Regions from separate parts of the Fictibacillus iocasae genome, predicted to be linked through region 1. Evidence: riboswitches for the same ligand, from Rfam matches in the RefSeq annotation. Region 1 holds a riboswitch; each other region holds the start of a gene.

The links. A riboswitch is a leader RNA that binds a small molecule or an ion and turns the genes downstream of it on or off. The one in region 1 is predicted to bind cyclic di-GMP.
Region 2: linked by a shared signal. The riboswitch ahead of ACFQPF_RS11940 (anti-repressor SinI family protein) and the one ahead of ACFQPF_RS07115 (hypothetical protein) in region 1 are both predicted to bind cyclic di-GMP.
Region 3: linked by a shared signal. The riboswitch ahead of ACFQPF_RS08550 (GGDEF domain-containing protein) and the one ahead of ACFQPF_RS07115 (hypothetical protein) in region 1 are both predicted to bind cyclic di-GMP.
Region 4: linked by a shared signal. The riboswitch ahead of ACFQPF_RS15690 (B-box zinc finger protein) and the one ahead of ACFQPF_RS07115 (hypothetical protein) in region 1 are both predicted to bind cyclic di-GMP.

The regions. Positions count from the first base shown of each region.
Region 1 is NZ_JBHTCP010000013.1:87,407-91,933, reverse strand. It holds gene ACFQPF_RS07125 (polysaccharide deacetylase family protein) at 1-181, shown strand, start outside; gene ACFQPF_RS07120 (S8 family peptidase) at 234-1,400, opposite strand; gene ACFQPF_RS07115 (hypothetical protein) at 1,796-2,569, opposite strand; cyclic di-GMP riboswitch class I at 2,604-2,696, opposite strand; gene ACFQPF_RS07110 (M36 family metallopeptidase) at 3,058-4,527, shown strand.
Region 2 is NZ_JBHTCP010000038.1:19,591-24,117, reverse strand. It holds gene kynU (kynureninase) at 1-660, opposite strand, end outside; cyclic di-GMP riboswitch class I at 936-1,020, shown strand; gene ACFQPF_RS11940 (anti-repressor SinI family protein) at 1,041-1,196, shown strand; gene ACFQPF_RS11935 (helix-turn-helix domain-containing protein) at 1,278-1,604, shown strand; gene ACFQPF_RS11930 (hypothetical protein) at 1,668-1,910, opposite strand; gene ACFQPF_RS11925 (CapA family protein) at 2,200-3,363, shown strand; gene ACFQPF_RS11920 (hypothetical protein) at 3,426-3,575, opposite strand; gene ACFQPF_RS11915 (biotin transporter BioY) at 3,737-4,330, shown strand; gene ACFQPF_RS11910 (Na+/H+ antiporter family protein) at 4,527-4,527, opposite strand, start outside.
Region 3 is NZ_JBHTCP010000014.1:41,022-45,548, reverse strand. It holds gene addB (helicase-exonuclease AddAB subunit AddB) at 1-2,067, opposite strand, end outside; gene ACFQPF_RS08550 (GGDEF domain-containing protein) at 2,305-3,237, opposite strand; cyclic di-GMP riboswitch class I at 3,348-3,435, opposite strand; gene ACFQPF_RS08545 (serine/threonine protein kinase) at 3,498-4,166, opposite strand; gene ACFQPF_RS08540 (YhjD family protein) at 4,273-4,527, opposite strand, start outside.
Region 4 is NZ_JBHTCP010000049.1:124,740-129,266, forward strand. It holds gene ACFQPF_RS15680 (hypothetical protein) at 1-565, opposite strand, end outside; gene ACFQPF_RS15685 (Ig-like domain-containing protein) at 679-2,301, opposite strand; gene ACFQPF_RS15690 (B-box zinc finger protein) at 2,339-2,773, opposite strand; cyclic di-GMP riboswitch class I at 2,877-2,962, opposite strand; gene ACFQPF_RS15695 (D-glucuronyl C5-epimerase family protein) at 3,168-4,169, opposite strand; gene ACFQPF_RS15700 (TcaA NTF2-like domain-containing protein) at 4,395-4,527, shown strand, end outside.

The sequences.
Region 1 (4,527 bases):
CGCGACCTTTACAAGTGAACAAGTCAAGTCAGCACTGCTAGCGGCTCAGCCGGGCTCCATCGCGCTGCTGCACATGAACCAGCCCAAAAGCGGTACCGCACAAGGCATCATTCAAGCCGTGCCGCTGCTCATCGAACAAGGCTTCCGCTTCGTGAAGCTGGAGGATCATAGCTTAAAATAAAAAAAGAGGGGGTCCGGTACGCGAAGTACCGGACCCCCTCTTTTCTATAGACCTATTGAGTGACTGCTTTTGCTGCATTGATGCGTCCGTGTTTGAAAAGTGTACCGGACCCCGTTACTTTATCCGCTGTTCCTTCAAGTGCTGTGCGGATCTGTGTTGCGTTCTTGCCCTGTGATGCGAGCAAGCCTGCTACACCTGCGACAACAGGTGATGCCATGCTTGTTCCGCTCAGGTTCTCGTACTTTCCGCCAGGAACTGTAGAGTAGAGGCTTACCCCAGGTGCCGCTACATCAACCCATGGCCCATAGTTAGAGAAGTAAGCGATCTTGTCGTTTTGATCTGTCGCCGCTACAGCGATCGCTTTATCATAATACGCAGGGTAGCTAGGAAGCGGTGTGCTCTCGTTACCCGCTGCCGCTACAACGACTGAACCTTTGCTTGCCGCATAGTTTACGGCATCTTCCAATGTTTTCGTTCCGACCGCGCCGCCAAGGCTTAAGTTGATGACCTGCGCACCGCTGTCTGCCGCATGACGGATACCTGCCGCTACATCATCAAGCGTTCCGCTGCCGTCCGCGTCAAGTACTCGCTCGGCTAAGATCTGCACGTTGGGCGCAAGGCCAGCCATTCCGACTCCGTTGTTCGTGGATGCTGCTGCAATCCCCGCAACGTGCGTGCCGTGCTTGTTTTCATCCATCGGGTCGTTGTCATCAGTAACAAAATCCTTGCCTTTAATGACCTTTCCGGCAAGATCCGGGTGGTTGTAGTCCACACCTGTATCAACAACGGCGATTTTTACCGTTGAAGAACCGCGTGTCACATCCCAGGCCGCTTCTGCTCCAACCTTTTGAGGAGCATATTGCTTTGTCGAATAATCAGGATCATTCGGCACATAGCTTGCCTTATATGTCACATTCGGTTCCGCGTACTCGACGTTCGGGTTCGCTTCATATTCCTTAACCGCTTCAGCCACGCTTCCATCGGTCACAGTCACAACAGAAAAGGCACTGTATTTTTCTTTAAGGGAATCATCAAGCTTAGAGATAAGTGATGACTTCTCAGTAGAAGAAACACCTTCTTTGTATTTTACGATAATTTCTTTCGGTGCTTCCTTTGAATCGGATTGCTCTGGTATAGAAGCTGCTCCCGCTTGAGTTGGTGCAGCAAGTCCAACCAAAAGTGCTAGAGAAGTATAACCTGCAGCGAAACGTTTTAGCATGACTGATCACTCCTTCTGTTTGATTGCTTTCAAGGTTAACACAATCTCAAAAAGGGAAAAGGGGTTCGATATAAAATTAACAAACCCTTTAAATTATCTTAAAATAACACTAAAGTAACGAAATATTCAGAAAAATAATGTGTGACCTTCGAAACCCGTGTTAAAATTCGACTATAGAAAAAACAGGTTTTGGATAATAGACGAAATTTGGAAACGAGAAAAAAGGTAAGAAATGACTAGTTTAAAACCGATTCACAACGTTGGGGCACAACGTCGGGGTCCGGTACATCTCCATCTCCAACCCCGTTTTAGCACCATTATGGAAAAAAGTACCGGACCCCGAACGTGGATCTGCCACAAAAAAGCTGCCGGCACACTGCGGCAGCTCATTTCTATTATTTAATTACTTCAGCTGGCTTTTCAGCTGGTTCACCAGATTCTTTTTTGTTTAAGTTCGTGATGCTTTCGGCGATGAGCCTTTTAACAGCTGCATACTTTTCATTTCCTGCTTTAGTAATGGATGCATCAAGGGTGACACCTTTTTTCTTAGCGTCGGAAACCAATTTGTTCATCTGGTTTTTCACTTGATACAGCTGGTTATCAAGAGACATCAGCTTGTTTTCAAACTCCTCGAAGCGTGATTCCTCTTCCTCTTCACAGCAGTCCTCTTCCTCGCAATCTTCATCTTCCTCGTGATGATCGCACTCTTCTTCTTCATCCTCTTCCTCGTCATCATCAGAAGATGCTTTCACAGGTTCTGGTGCAGGGTTTGGAACAGGAGTCGGATTGGGAACCGGAACTGGCTCTGTTGGCGGTTCTTCTTTAGGAGGCTCTGTCTTAGGCGGTTCTTCTTTAACAGGCTCTTCTCCATAATACAGCTCGATCTCTTCATTAAGAGACTTAACCTTTGACTCGATTTGAATAAGCTTTTTGTTCAGCTCGCGATATTTATTGGTGTACTGCTTTTTTAGTTCAGCTTTCTTTTTTGCTTCATCCTGCTTCTTTTTTTCGTGGCCTTTTTTCTTGTTGTCTTTCTTTTTCTTCTGTTCTTTCTTTTTTTGCAGCTCGTGCTTCGAACCATTTTCCTTCGCGTACGATCCAGCAGGCGCGCCAAGCATGACAGCGAGTGCAAGAACAGCCGCAGCGAACTTCATCATTTTCTTTTTCATTACCTCATCCTCCTTAAGGATATAAAAATGTGGTAAAGGCAGCTGGCTGGCGTAGGCGATTCTGTGTGTGCCCTTAGCCCCTATAGCTTTGTGCCGCCAGATTTCTCTGGTTTTACCGATATCAATATTTTACAAATAAATAAAAAATATGGAAATAGTACAGGCGACCTATTTCGACAAAAACCGTATACAGGGTTTGTATATTTGATTTTTTCGTATTTTCGGGGTCCGGTACAATCGGGGTCCGGTACCATCTCCATCATTCAACGCCATAAAGCAGCATTTGAAAGAAGAGTACCGGACCCCAGATGTGTACCGGACCCCAGATGTTCCAGATGTTTTATTCCTACAAAATCTATCAAAATAGACCCATTGCATTGAGGCTAGGACAGGCCTTACACTAATTGTATGAAAATTCAAACTTTTAGGAGGCTGTTATTTTGAAAAAGAAGAATCTGATTAAGATGCTTGGCTCGGCTGCGCTTGTGATGACATTGGCTCTCCCAACCTTTAGCGGCGGCACACCAGACTACACACCGAGAACGGTTCAGGCACAGAGCTTTGATGCGAAAGTAAAAGCGGATGAGTACTTAAAGAAGAATGCGGCGCAATACAACCTTAACGCCGATCTTTCTGGTCTTACATATGTCACGACGATTGAAGCGAACGCTGGAACGTACGTCCGTTATCAGCAAACGGTGAAAGACAAACCCGTTTTTACCAATCAAGTGACGGTTACGCTCGATAGAAACGGCAAGGCACTTATGGCGGTCTCTGATTATACGTCTTACTCGAAAGTGGAAGAGCCGAAGCAGAACATCACAAAAAGCGAGGCAGAATCGAAAGCGGCACAGCACCTTAACGCTCAGGCTGGCCGCTGGTCACAGACTGAGAATGTGTTTGGCTATTCTATTGAAAACGGCACCGCGATTCCTGTCTATAAAATAACCCTGCATGCCGATGAGCCGTTCGGGGCTTGGGAAATGTATGTTCATGCAGGCACCGGAAAAGTGCTGAAGAAGAAGGATTTGAACCAAAAAGTGACCGGGTCAGGCCAGGTGTTCTTGCCAAATCCGATTGAATCACAAGGATCTAAAACGGGGCTGACAGACGGCAATGACGCCGATTCAGCAGCCCTCACTGCCCAGCTGAAGCCTGTGTCTCTTCAAGGCTTGAACGGCACCGGAAAGCTCGAGGGCCAATACGTGAACATTTATTCCAAATCGAGAACGACGAGTGCCAGCCATGTGTTCAATTACACACGCAGCGATGACCGGTTCGAGGACGTGATGGTGTACTACCATATCGACACGCTGCAGCGGTATATTCAATCCCTCGGTTTTTCCAACATAAACAACCGCTCGATTAAAGCAAACGTGAACACGTACCGCCAGGACAACTCGTTCTACAGTCCGTCGACAAAAGAGCTGACATTCGGCATAGGCGGAGTGGACGATGCGGAGGATTCAGGCATCATCGCACACGAATACGGCCATTCGATCCAGGACAACCAGGTCCCAGGGTGGGGGAACTCAGCAGAAGGCGGCGCGATGGGTGAAGGATTCGGCGATTTCCTCGGCGCCACATATGAAGATGCCGCCGCGCCTGGTGCGTTCGGAACAGCGTGTGTAGGAGAGTGGGATGCCGCCTCGTATTCTAGCAGCAACCCGCCATGTCTGCGAAGGCTTGATAAAAACAAAGTGTATCCGCGTGATGTTGTGAACCAAGTACATTCGGACGGCGAGATCTGGTCGCAGGGACTGTACGATCTGGCAGGGGCACTCGGCCGTGATACGGCGACAAAGCTCGTGCTTCAGTCACACTGGTCACTGACACCGAACGCGACGTTCAATAACGGAGCAAAAGCGATCAAGCAGGCAGATCAGCTGCTGAACGCCGGTCGAAACGCCACGGCCATTGATTCGATTTTTGCCGCAAGGGGACTGTCAACGAATTAA
Region 2 (4,527 bases), on a different contig from region 1:
TAACTCATGAGGAACAGCCCCAATTGAATGGCATAGGTCAAAACCGATGATGATTCCACGTCTATGCGCCTCTTTCGTCAAGCGCTGCATATCAAGCAGCTGTCCGCTTCTATAAAGTACAGAGGGGAGAAGGATCAAGGCGACCTCCTCTGTCATATGGCTGATGATTGTCTCTTCTGAAAGCGTCAATCCATCATCGCTTTTTACCTGGATCAGTTCGCTTTCATAATCATATCCTTTTAACATAAGCTGACTTTGCAGGGCATAAATGTCGGAAGGGAAAGTCAATTCATCAGCTAGAATTTTTGTTTTCACTCCTGATGGTTTGTAGAAGGTAGACACCAGCTGATGAAGGTTGACGGTGGTCGAGCTCGCAGCGACCACTTCCTCTGGCCGCGCTCCAATAATTCCTGAGAGCTTCGCACCTACCTGCTCACTTAAATGGAACCATGGATAAGCCCCGTTCATCCAGCCATCAATACCATAAAGCTTCCAGTCTTCAAGCGACTTAACCAGCGTACTCTCAGCCCTTTTCGATAAAAGCCCGAGCGAATTGCCGTCCATATACCATTTTCCTTTTGGAAGGTAAAACTCATCACGGAACCTTCTTAATTCATCCTGCCTATCTAATGTAAGCGCATACTCTTTATTCAGCACCATTTTTCCCCCAATCAAGATTCTATCTTCATAGTAATCAAAAAGGAGACCGTGTGGAAGAATTAAGTTGTTTTCCGGATTAGTATCTAGTGTTATACGTTAACCTTTGGTAAACAATACAGGAATCAGTCTGAAAAATTGTCACATTTTCATGAAAAATAGCGAAAAAAAACGTGAATATGACAGCACATTCCGACACGTTAAAAAGGTATTAAGCCCTATACTGAAAGGGTACTAATTAACTGTACATACGATGGCTCACACTCAACTCAAATCCATTCAGAAAAAGGCAAACATGTTGAAAAACATGGACGCAAAATCACAGGTCTAACGTTCACAAACTATGACGGCTGGATTACCTGGAAACATTTCAGGAGGTACTGATGACAACTTTACTGGCAGATCAATTGGATGGTGAATGGGTAGAATTAGTGATGGAAGCAAAAGAACTTGGATTGAATATTGAAGAAGTGCGCCAATTCATTCAAAACACTTCCTGCGTGACACCGCCTTCCTTGTTGGAGGAGCAGACGATCTAATCCCCACTTTTGTTCTATTTACAGAAAAAGAAGCCAAATGTATAATTGATGAAACGCTTCTAGTAAAAAAGAGGGATAAAAATGATCGGTGAATTTGTAAAAAAATACCGCAAACAAAAAGGACTCTCATTATCTGCATTAGCCGAAAAAGCTGGAATAGCGAAATCCTACTTAAGTTCACTTGAGCGAAACATTCAACAAAACCCATCTGTTCAGCTCTTAGAAAAGCTTTCTGCTGTTTTAGATGTTCCTGTTGAGAATTTCCTAAATGACCGAACGGAAGTAAATGATAAAGACCTGGACGCCGAATGGGCAGATTTAGTAAAAGAAGCCATGGGCTCTGGTGTCAGCAAAGAACAATTTAAAGAGTTTCTTGAATTTAATAGATGGAAGAACGCACAAAAATAAGCCAGTCTCATTGCCGACTGGCTTTTTTGGTTGCTGTATTTAACAAACCCTCTACTCACCGCCTCAAATAGATATATCAATAAATGGTTTAATTTCTTTAAAATGATAAGGCTGAACGTTTTTCATAGCAAGGAGCCAACTTCTTTCCAGCTGCCTCAGCTTTCTTACTGTATAAAGAAAAGGGGCCAAACCTTTATATTCATGATCGATATATAGTTCACACATATTTTCACCTTTGTAATACAGCTTAACGAAATGGCGCCCTGTGAAACTGATATATTGATCCTTCTCATCATTCCGAATCATAAAGGTATGCCTCCTTAGTTTCGTTCTTAAAAAAGAACGATTTTATTAAATGATACACGACAGCAAAGAACAAGTACAGTTTTTTCGTTCTCTTTTGTGAACATTTTAAAGAAAAATGGACGAACGCTATGCACTTAACCGAGCTTTAGCTGCCTTTAGCCTTTATTCCTAAACCTTTCGACTGCATCGATTTCCGACTCTGTTAAAAAGTTATGCTTCCTTAACGTGTTAAAAAGATTGGCAATTCCTGTCTTATTGCCTAGTATTAAAGGCATAGGGGGCAAAACGCATGAATAAAACACTGATCGCAACCGCGGTATTTCTTGTTTTCTTTTTTGGTTTATTTATATTCGTTCAGCAGCAAAAACAGCACCACGACCAAACAGGAAATAAACCGCCGGTCAAAGATACATCGTTTCATGAACAAACCAATCCGCCACAGAAGCCTTTACCACCAGAACCTGCCAAGCATGAGGAATATACTGCGACTATATCCGCTGTAGGCGATATCCTCATTCATGACAGAGTATATGACAAAGCGGCAAATCCTGACGGCACATACCATTTCAGCCCCATGTTCAGACAGGTTAAAGATGAATTAACGTCGAGCGACATTACAATAGCCAATCAAGAAACGATGATTGGTGGAGTAAAGCATGGGTTATCGAGCTATCCATCGTTCAATTCACCCGCTGAAGTGGGAGATGCACTGAAAGAAAATGGAGTCGATCTCGTTACGATAGCCAATAATCATACGTTAGACCGGGGCGAAAAAGTTATCTTGAGCGCTATTGAACATTGGAACACAATCGGAATGGCCTATACAGGTGCTTTCCGTTCTCCCGAAGACAAAACCGATTTGCGGCTCATCAGAAAAAACAACATCACCTTTTCATTTTTAAGCTACACGTATGGAACAAATGGCATACCCGTTCCAGAAGGAAAAGATCATCTCGTTAATTTAATTCAACCCGAGTTAGTTAAACGAGAAGTGTCCGAGGCAAAGAAGCTGTCAGATGCGGTTGTGGTCAGCTTACACTTTGGCAATGAATACGAGCGGCTTCCAAATCCAGAACAAGAAGCCCTTGCCAAACTGGCAGCTGATGCGGGTGCTGATGTCATAATCGGCCATCATCCACACGTGCTGCAGCCAGTAAAATGGATTTCCCGCAAAGATGGCTCTAAGGCATTCGTCGCTTATTCTCTCGGAAATTTTCTTTCCGGCCAGCGCGGGGATTACAAGGATCTTGGGGGGATTATACACGTCTCCGTTTCAAAGAAAATGGACGGCAAGAGAAAAACAGTAATGGTTCACTCTCCCCGCTTTACTCCAACTTATGTTGACAGCCAATACGTAATATGGCCACTGTCAGAGCTTCCTGAAAAAAAGGAAGTGTTTGAAGAAATAAAACAACACATGAACCGTTATATGCAAGAGCTGTCGTTTGATTAGACAATAAAAAGGATGTCTCGCCTAGTGCCGAGACATCCTTTTTATTGAGAAAAATTAATCCATTATTTGCCCTTTGAACGCGGACTTTGTGTATCTCTTTCCTTTAATTCATCTGAAAATGCTGCGTCACTGTTCTCCATACTTGTCATGCTTTCTGTAGGTGTAGCGTTATTTTTCGCAGCGGCATCTCTAGAATGTTTACGTTTATCCATCTTGTTATGACCTCCTTTTTTCTTCTTCCTATTGTCTGCACTGTTCGTTTATTTCATGCCAAATAAAGTTAACCTAAAAAAAAATCAAGTTGACAATGAAGTTTTCCCTCGTATACGATTAACATATACTTACTATTACAATTTTGCAGAGGTGGATATGTATGAAATTAAGAACGGCTGATCTAACACTTGCCGCATTATTTGTGGCACTGATGGCTATTGGCGCCAATATTACGAACTGGATACCGGCACTTGTATTCGGCAAAGTTCCACTTACCCTCCAAACCTTTTTCTGTATATTAGGAGGGATTCTTCTTGGAAGCAGGCTCGGCGCTATTTCGATGACTGTGTATGCCCTCGTTGGCCTTGCTGGCGCACCGGTGTTCGCTAAATTTTCAGGTGGGTTTGATGTTCTTGTCGGTCCGACATTCGGTTTCATTCTTTCTTTTATCCTTGCAGCCTACGCGGCAGGAAAAATAGTCGAGCTGTCAGAACGTCCTACTATGTTAACGTATACGGTTGCTGCATTTGCCGGATTACTGGTCAACTATGTAATCGGGACATCCTATCTATATGTTGCCCTGTCAACATGGATGGGCGTTAAGGGCGTAACGTATTTCGGCACATGGAAAGGCATGCTCCCATTCCTGCCAAAGGATACCTTCCTTACAATCTTAACGGCCATACTTGCTCCAAGGATTCACAAAGCCGTTTCAAAATCCCGCCCGGCTGCTACAAGCAAAAAGGCCGCGTAATAAAATTTGCCTGACGCCTTTCGCGTCAGCCTTAGTTGCCCTGTAAGAAAAAGCCGCCGTCAAGGTCAGTCAACGGACCTTGGCGGCGGCTTTTTTTTGATATAAGGGTCTGGTACTTGTCTTCCACAGACTGCAGCAGTGCTAGAACAGGGAAAACAAGTACCGGACCCCAAAAAAAATATAAAGATAACGCGGAT
Region 3 (4,527 bases), on a different contig from region 1:
TATCACCATAGACGGCTGCAGTGTCTTTCCTTCTTCATCAGCCAGAGGATAGGATACATACAGCTTGTCAGATGCGTTCGTGAGCGATAAGTAAATAAGAAACTGTTCATCAAGCAGCTGCCTTCTGCTTGAAGGTGCCAGCTCCAATCCGTTCTGCTCGAGCATTTCCCTGTCACTCTCTGACAAAAGGCCGCCTTCTTTCGGACGTGCAGGCAGCACTCCTTCATTTACACCCAGCAGGAAATGCACTTTTACATCTGTAAATCGCGAGCGGTCCACCGTTCCGACGAGCACTTGATCAAGCGCTGGCGGAACGAGTGAGAACTTCATGCTCTCTAGACCTGTATCTAGCATTTTTGTCCACAAGGATAGAGGAATTTCTTCATCCCCTGTCATTTCCACCATTTCATCGAGCAGGTTCAGCACAGCATTCCATACTTGTCCATGCTCACGCGCTTCCTTCAGCCTGTCGTTTTCCTCCGCTTTCAGGCGCAACGCGTCAAGCTTAGCGGGAATTTCCATTCTTTCCAGAAAATAAAAAAGGGCTGCGCAATAATCTCGGACCGTTTTTCCTGTTTTAAAATCACGTGACAATCGTTTAATAGGTGCAACAATGATTTCTCTTAGCTCGTTCAGCTCGTTTTCCTTTTGCTGGTCAGAATCTGTCCTTGCTGCTTCTCCTTCTTCAAGGCCGCGGATTCGCACATACTTCCAAGGTTTAGGATCTGTCCAGCGGCTCCCTTGAATGCCGAGTGCCAGACAATAGTTTTCCAGCTGATCCATTCCTTTTCTCAGCTCTTTAACCGTTCTTGTACGGTCACCTGGATAAAGAAGATCTGTTTTCACCGCACGAAAAACCGCTTCATATCGCCAGTTCTTGCTGATGATATCCAGCACCGAACGAATCAGCTCCACTAGAGGATGGTGCAGCATCGACTTTTTCTGATCGACAAAGACAGGGATCTCATATTCTTCAAATACCGTTTCAATAACCGATTGATAAGAAGCAGAGTTCCGCACGGAGATGGAAATATCACGAAACCTGTACATTTCATCACGAACAAGCCGCAATATTTCTCGAGCTGCTCCTTCTGCCTCTGCCCGCAATGAAACAGCGGAATAAAGCTTTAAACCCTCTGTATCCATTGATTTAACTTCAGGGCGGGTATCAAAGTGGCGCTCTAAATGAAGCAAAGCAGGTGACTTAAATCTTTCAGGAGTGGCAAGAAGAACATTTTCTTCTATTTTGACACCATTTTCCTTCGCCATATTGACTAACTGGATAAACGTTGAAGATGTCATATGGAATAGATCCAGTTCATGAGGTGCAGCATGATGGCTCTCCACGTCACCAGTCAATGCAACCGTTACTTTTTTGGCGTATTTCATCAGCATCGCAAGCACTTCTTTTTCTTGCGGAGTAAAGGAGTGGAAGCCGTCAATATAAATCTCGCACTCTCGTATGTAGGGTGAATGAGGGATCTTTTCAACAAGTAGACGGAGATAATCTTCTGAGTCAACATAATTTGCCGCAAGAGCGTTTTCCAGTTCATTGTAAATAAGTCCAAGGTCAGAAAGCTTGTCTTGAAGTACATTCTTTGTGCTTTCTTTCCCTGCAAAATACTGAAGCGAAGAAGCATGACCATTCACTTCATCAGGAGTGATGCAATAACGTTTCAACTCTGTCATCATCAGTTCAAGCAACTCATAAAACCCTGTCTGATCAGAGGACTTCTTAAAGATCCTTAACTCTTCACGGCGATGTTCAATGATTTTGCGCAGCATCATATGAATACCTGTACTGGTAATATGCGTTCGAGTCATGCCGCCCATGTCGCCAAGAACCTTCCATGCCAGACGGGAGAAGCTGAAGACTTGTGCCCTTATCATTCCGTTCATACCAGGTGCAGAGGATAGCTTATACTCTGATTGAAACGTCATCTGATCAGGCACTAAATAGATAATCGGTTCCCCTGCTGGATCTTCTGTTAAGCGTTCAATGATTTCATTCATCATCCGCTCTGATTTGCCCGTTCCTGAACGTCCCAGCATAAATCGCAAACTCATTTATCTCACAATCCTTTCGCCCATTTCTTATCTCTACATTATCGCATACTCCTACTCTGAACAAAACATGCGTTCGAATGGAAAAAATGGAAAGTGACGAAATTAAAAGAGGCCGCATCAATAAGCAGATGCGACCTCTAGTAAACGTACAAATCATTTTGGAGAAGATGAAGGATTGCCTTGCAAAAACATAGCATTCGTTGATAGCTTTCACACTTTATCACAACGTATTTTTTTCTATCTTTTTATACTTTTTTTACTGTCATACATTCTTTTGTCCGCCAAATGAAGGTAGTCATCGATTCGTTCTCCTGCATCTGGCTTAAGTTCTATGGCCCCGTATGCAAGTGAAACGTATTTCTTCCAATTACTTAACCTTTTTTCAATCTTGACAGCTGTTTCATAGGCTTCCTGCTCGGTTGCTCCTGGAAGCAGGAAGACAAACTCGTCGCCGCCGAATCGGAAGCCGTAATCAAGAGACTGCTCTTGGGCCAGCCATGCAATATGGCACAGGAGCTCGTCCCCTTTATTATGGCCGAATTCATCGTTTACATATTTAAAATTATTCACATCGAGCATGAGGAGCGTCAGAGGCTGTTCCATGCACGCGGACTCATTAATCCGATCATCCAGGCAATCATAGAAATAGCGCCGGTTATATAAGTTAGTCAACGGATCACGAATGCTGATTTCTTTTAAATCCATGAATTGCTGTGAACAAAAGCCGCTTAAGAAACCGGTTAAAGAATGGTGGCTGATCTCGTTCCAACGCTCCAATACATGGAGCTGGACTTCCATCTCTTCATCCGACAGCACCTTCTTCACTTCCAGCAGGACGGCGTTTCGAATACTTTTGGTAAAGCACCCTAATGAACGGTATGGAATTTTCTGATGCTTCACAAACTGGATACCAGATTGAAAGGCACTTTCCTCTGATTTTTTTAAAAATCCTTTATATCGCCGCTCAGGCAGAAACACGCCTCGACAATTCGCATGAAGCATTTTTTGTACCGTATGTTCATACGGTGTGAGTGATGATGTGAGAAATAAATTAAAATATTTTGCCGTTTTTAGTTCGCCCAAATGATGATCGATCATGGTAGGGATGGCGTCCACATGTTTTGTATACAGCTTTTTCCGCAACTCTTGCCAATACTTTTCTCTGGCCATGTAAATCCCTCAAATCTCTTTGTTTGATCAAACATGTATCCGTGCTGAAACAGCACAAAAAAACTGCTCCCCAAAAAGGAAGCAGCTCTAGCATGCAGCCGATCGTCCCCTTTGGCAACCCGGCTGCCTTCGCTGTTGTTCAGCATTAGACCCGTGGCTTTGCGTCCCATTCTTTCAAATGGTTTGCCTTGAAAAACAAAGGTATAATATTAATTTATAGTGATTATATCCTATACAGGAGGATATTTCCAACTTTTTATCTAGTTCTTTGTACCTTTTTTACCAATTTTACTTATTTTTCTATACCACCTGTACCCGATTCTCACCACATTTAATACATTATATGGGATTTTTATAGGAAAACGGTATAGGGTATGCCTATACAACTTGTGATACGCGGCTTTTAAATCCTTCCATTTTCCACAGTCTTCCTTCACTAAAAAGTCCGAGACATCGACGATCACACCATGTCCATTGGAAATCATGACGTTCTTTCCATGAACATCGTGTGGATACAATCCACGCTGGCGTGCATAATCGAGCGCTGCATCAATCTCATCAATGATCGTTGGCTCAATTTTCATCCCTTTATGAACACAATCAAATAAAGTCGTCCCAAAAATTCGCTTTAACACTAAAAATCGTTCCCCATAATAATAGCATTGGGAATACCCGCGATGTCGGCCTAGGCGGCTGTATACCTCTATCTCGTCCTTTATGCCTTCTTTCGCCCTTCCGTATATCTTTACCACATAATCCATATGATCCGGATGAGCAAAAACCGCAGCATAATTTCCGCACCCCAGCACAATCCACGGCTTTGGATACGTTATCGTTTTGACTGGATCAAACTCATCATCACTGACAATCACAGCCTCTTTATCTAGTGCTTCTGCAAGCTTAATAAATTCCTGCAGCTTCTCTATCATAATCCGACCTCGACTTTCACTTTCCGTTGTTAGACCATTTCTTTCTTAGTGTATACACGGTCAAGCCAAAAAGTCGCCAATTATTTTTCTCACCCTAAGCAAATCGTTAAGTAGAGGGATATTTCTTCAATAAGAAATGCTCAATAAGGGTTTCTGCTTTGTTTCGCAAGTGTACGTTTGGAAACCTCATTACTTCCCGATAGCCTCTAATAAAAATTTCATACTCCGTAAGGTCATCAAGACGTTTTCCGTCCATGACTTTTATTTTCCTTGATAGCATCTGTTTTCTCGTTTCATGCAGCTCCATGCTGATATCATCCATTATTTTTTCAATGAGCAAGATGTATGGCCGCTTCAGTTT
Region 4 (4,527 bases), on a different contig from region 1:
GATTAATATAGGAACGAGCATCATCATAGATGAGTTTTACTGGTTTTACCCCTGATGGTAGTTTTCCCACATAAATAGTTGTTGTATCTTCCCCTTCTACCACAGTGACGGGGTAGTTCGCACCAAGTGGGTCTGAGATGAAATCAATCGGTACAAACATGTGGTTGTCCTTGACAATCGCCTTCATTTTCATATCAGTCACGACACCATTTACCGTTTTAGTCTTTAAAGGAATCCCCCTGTTTTTACCCTTAGTGTAACTTGAACCGTATATGTTCTCCTCGCGAATATGCATTGTAGAGTAGTTTTTTCTTTGTACATACAATACCTTTGATTCCCACATTTTCACCAGACGTTCCTTGTACTGTGTTGCTATCCAATCCAATGGTAGATAGTAAGTACCGCCTGAATCATAAGGTTTACCTTCTAATAAGAATGGTTGTAAGTCCGGATCCGATACGACCTCATTATCGAACTTGAACACAAGTGAAGTTGCACTAACCTTTTCTGAAATGTAAGGAAATAAACTCAACAATAAAATAATAATTAAAAGAAATTTCTTCATAAATTACCTCCTATAGTTTAATCCACCAAAATTAACATCAACTTATACATGAAAATGTTTCTTTAAAATATCAAAAAACCAGTCTCCTTCTCGTTGAAGGAGGCTGGTAAATATTATTTAACTTTTATTGTTATTGTTTTCCCTTTGTTGCCTACGCTGTCTTTAGCAAATAGAACAATGGTTGTTCCCTTTTTTTGATTTTTAATTTTCAAGCTAAATTTCCCTTTTGCATCAGCCTTGCCTGCCCCAATGATCTTGCTGCCCACTTGAGCATAAACGGTTGATCCTGCTTCAGACCGACCAGAAATCGTTTTTGATGTAGCTTTTACTCCATTCACTGCAGGAGCCGCAGGGGCAATTTTGTCAACTACCGTTATTGTTACATTTTTCGTTCCATATAGATTCTTTGCACTGATTTCCACTTTAGCACCCGCATTTTGCTTAGGAATGTTAGCTGAGAAATCGCCTTTATGATTAGAAGCCGTCTTATAATCTTTTCCTGCTAACTTTAACACTACTTCAGTATATGGGGCTGTTTTCCCTACAACTTTGGTAGTTAAGTTCGTTACCGGACTTACTGTTAAATTTGGAAGAAGACTAGGCGCTGTGACTGTAAGTTTATACTTACCAGAATTCAAAGTATACTCACTGTTATTGAACACTTTTATATAGTAATTTCCTGGTTTCAAGGTAATGCTTTCAATATACTTTGCCGGATTTTGTGAATCACCGCTGAAGTAATCACTTGTTACTTTATTGTTTTCTTCATCATACACAACAATTGACGTTGTTGAATCTACGTAAGAAGTAAGATCTACTTTGACTTCCATTGTTCTCTGAACTGAAACCTTGTAAAAATCAGATGAATCGTTCCAAGACAGAAATCCTGTTATTGGCTGGTAAAAGGTGATGGACTGCGCTTCTACTGTACCGTTGTTCGGTTCGGTATCATTATTTCCAGCATAATTAATGCTTGTTGTAAGCTGATATTTTCCAGTGTTTAAAGTATATTCTGAATTGTTATAGATAGATATGTAATAATTCCCCGGTTCTAAATCGACATAATTGTTATATTTAGCAGGGGAGAGGGAACTGCCATTAAAATAATCACTAAATACTTTTTCGTTTTCTTCATCGGTCATTTTAATTGTGGTAGTAGAATCCACGAATGATGATAAATTCACATGTACTCTTCCCGCTTTATCAACAGTCAATTTATAAACATCTACTGAGTCATTCCAAGATAAAAAACCTGTAACAGATTTGTTATAGAAAAGAGGCTGAGCTTCAACAGTACCATTATTGGGCTCTGCTTCATTATTACCAGCCTGTGAAAAAGACACTTGAAGTGTGAAATCACCTGTATGCTTCAAATATTCATTGTATTCTCCAACCTTCAAGCGGTATGTCCCTGCCTCAAGATCAACCCAGTCGTTATGCTTACCTGGAGTAGAAGAAGAACTTGTAAAGTAGTCTCCAAAAACTTTAACATTGTTGCTGTCATATAATTTGAAGTGGGTGGTTGATTTTACATAAGAAGTGATGTCAATGGATACCCTCCCTGCACTTGGCACTGTGAAAAAGAACTCTTTTTCCTGTTCTTGTTCAGTAAGTGAACCAGAGACAAAAGTTAGGACTCCATTTGCTGCTTGTACGTTTTCAACTTGGAAGATAGAAATGAGAAGAAAAGTAAGTGCAGTTAGTGTAATAACGATTTTGTTTAATTTAAACATCATGTACCCTCCTTGTTATTAACTGATTCTTTGTTTAACGTTATGCGGCATTTGTGTATTCTGCGAGTTGTTTCGCTTCTTTTAGACCCTTTACAATTTTCATTACCTGAAATGGAAGTACAAATACTCCAATTACCATAGACAATCCTAATTTAATTAAGAAATAGATGACCCAGCCCATTAATGGCATGAATAGAAAGATATTTGGAGTAATCTTATTCAATGCACTCCATCCCCACGGTACACCTGCCAATGCAATAGCTAACATAAAGCCTTCTGTTAATCCAAAGGCAAATAATACAGTCATAATAATGGCATTACGAATTAATATGGATTTCTGTTCGCTTACTTGGTTTAGTACGCACGAATCGCATGATGGATAGGTAAATTTTTCACTGCAATTTGGACATAATGCCTTTCCGCAAACCGTACATGTCGAAACCGCGTCCATTTCATAATGTTTATAGCATTTCATTTTAGACTCCCCCTCGTTGTTTTGTTACTTTAATAACTTCCTATTTCTATCAACCTCCCAAACAAAAAAGCCATGGCTAAACAGCCACAGCATACTTAAGAACTATGGCAACCTGACGATCATAGCGTAAAACGCCTTAGACTCACGGCTTTGCGTCCTTCCCTTTCGAAAAGTTTGCCTTTTTCATAATTATTCAATTAAAGGTAAATATTACTATACACTTAGTATAATGGAACCTATTTCCTATGTAAACACTAAAATATATAGGCTATTTTTCCACCTTTAGATCTGTGCTAATTGTAGGTGTTTACGCTAAGCCCAAACATTAATGGGTTCATTAAAAAAAGAAAAGCTCCAGCAAACACAATAGCTAGAGCTTCTCTCATCATCTCTTTTATTTCACATACCCCGCCCACCGTCTGTAATAGGTGAGGTAGGTTTTGTCGTTGGATATCGTGTATAGGGCGTGCATTTGGAAGATGTGAATCGCGTGGTACATCGGGACGACGTGCGGCTGCTGTTTCATGGTGAGATGGCTGAGGTCGTAGGATGTGAAGCCGCCGATGTCGTACTTTGGCAAAATTTTCTTGATTGCGATCAGTCCTTTTTGCTGCAAATAGTACTGCGCCGTCTTTTGGCCGTAATCTGCCTTTACGCCAAGCTTCATCCAGTCATAAAGACCGAACATGGCGTATACGAATCCGTTCAGTGTGTAATTGTCTGGGTTGCTGATGTATTCTTCAAAAAATCCGTATTCATTGTACGATTTTCCGAGTGCGCGCAGGTTCGTGTATGTGCCGCCTCTTGACTTGGCGCGGGTCATGAACGCGAGGCATTTTTTCCCTGTTTCCAAATATTTGACGTCCTTTGTTAAGTGATACGCTCTTGAATATACGCTCAGCGCCTGGCCTTGAGCCATAGCTGAGTACCAACCAGGCTGGTATTTCACGCGAAGATGCTTGATCTCGTAATAGAAATCATAACGAAGCGATCCGTCCGGCTTTTGGTATAGCACTAAAGCATTCGCATACTTGAGAAAGCGGGCTTTGTTTGCTTCATTCTTTGTTCTGACATACTTGCCGTGTTCGGAGAGTGCCATCTGGGCGATTGTAACCGGGTTGTACTGGTACTTGTCATAATACTTCACCATTGGGATGCCTTGGGCGTCCATTTTGATTCGAGACATTTGGAAAACTTTTTGGCTGAGATTGAAATAGTCGCCTTGCGGGGTATAGGGAGCGAGTTTGTGGGCGTATTGGTAGTTGTTCTTCTTGTAGGTAGCAACTGACTTTTTGACGAGTGCAGAATAATCTGCGGCGTAGCTCGGAATGGCCATCGAAAATAACATGACCGCAGCGATTGTTAGCACAACGGCTGTCTTATAAAACTCCTTCAATTGAACTATTCCCCCTGCTCTTATTGTGATGAACTGCCTTTTTCATACTATACCAATAATTACCACAACACATGATAATATTATACTAATGTAACAAAAATTGTAACTTTCTTTACATTTACATATCATTTACATTTTCTTCATTTCATTTTTTGTTGAAATAACCCGATATAACGGGGGAAGTTTCGGTTTGGACAAGAGAGGACGATCAAGTTGTTGGAGTATGTGACGAGGTTTGGGGCTGTAACCATTGTACTATCATGTGTTTTCGCATTTATCTTCGCCTGGCTGCTATTTGGACTCTCGGTGAAACGGTCCTTGGCGGTCAGTCTCGTTGCCCTCGTCATGCTGATGTCTC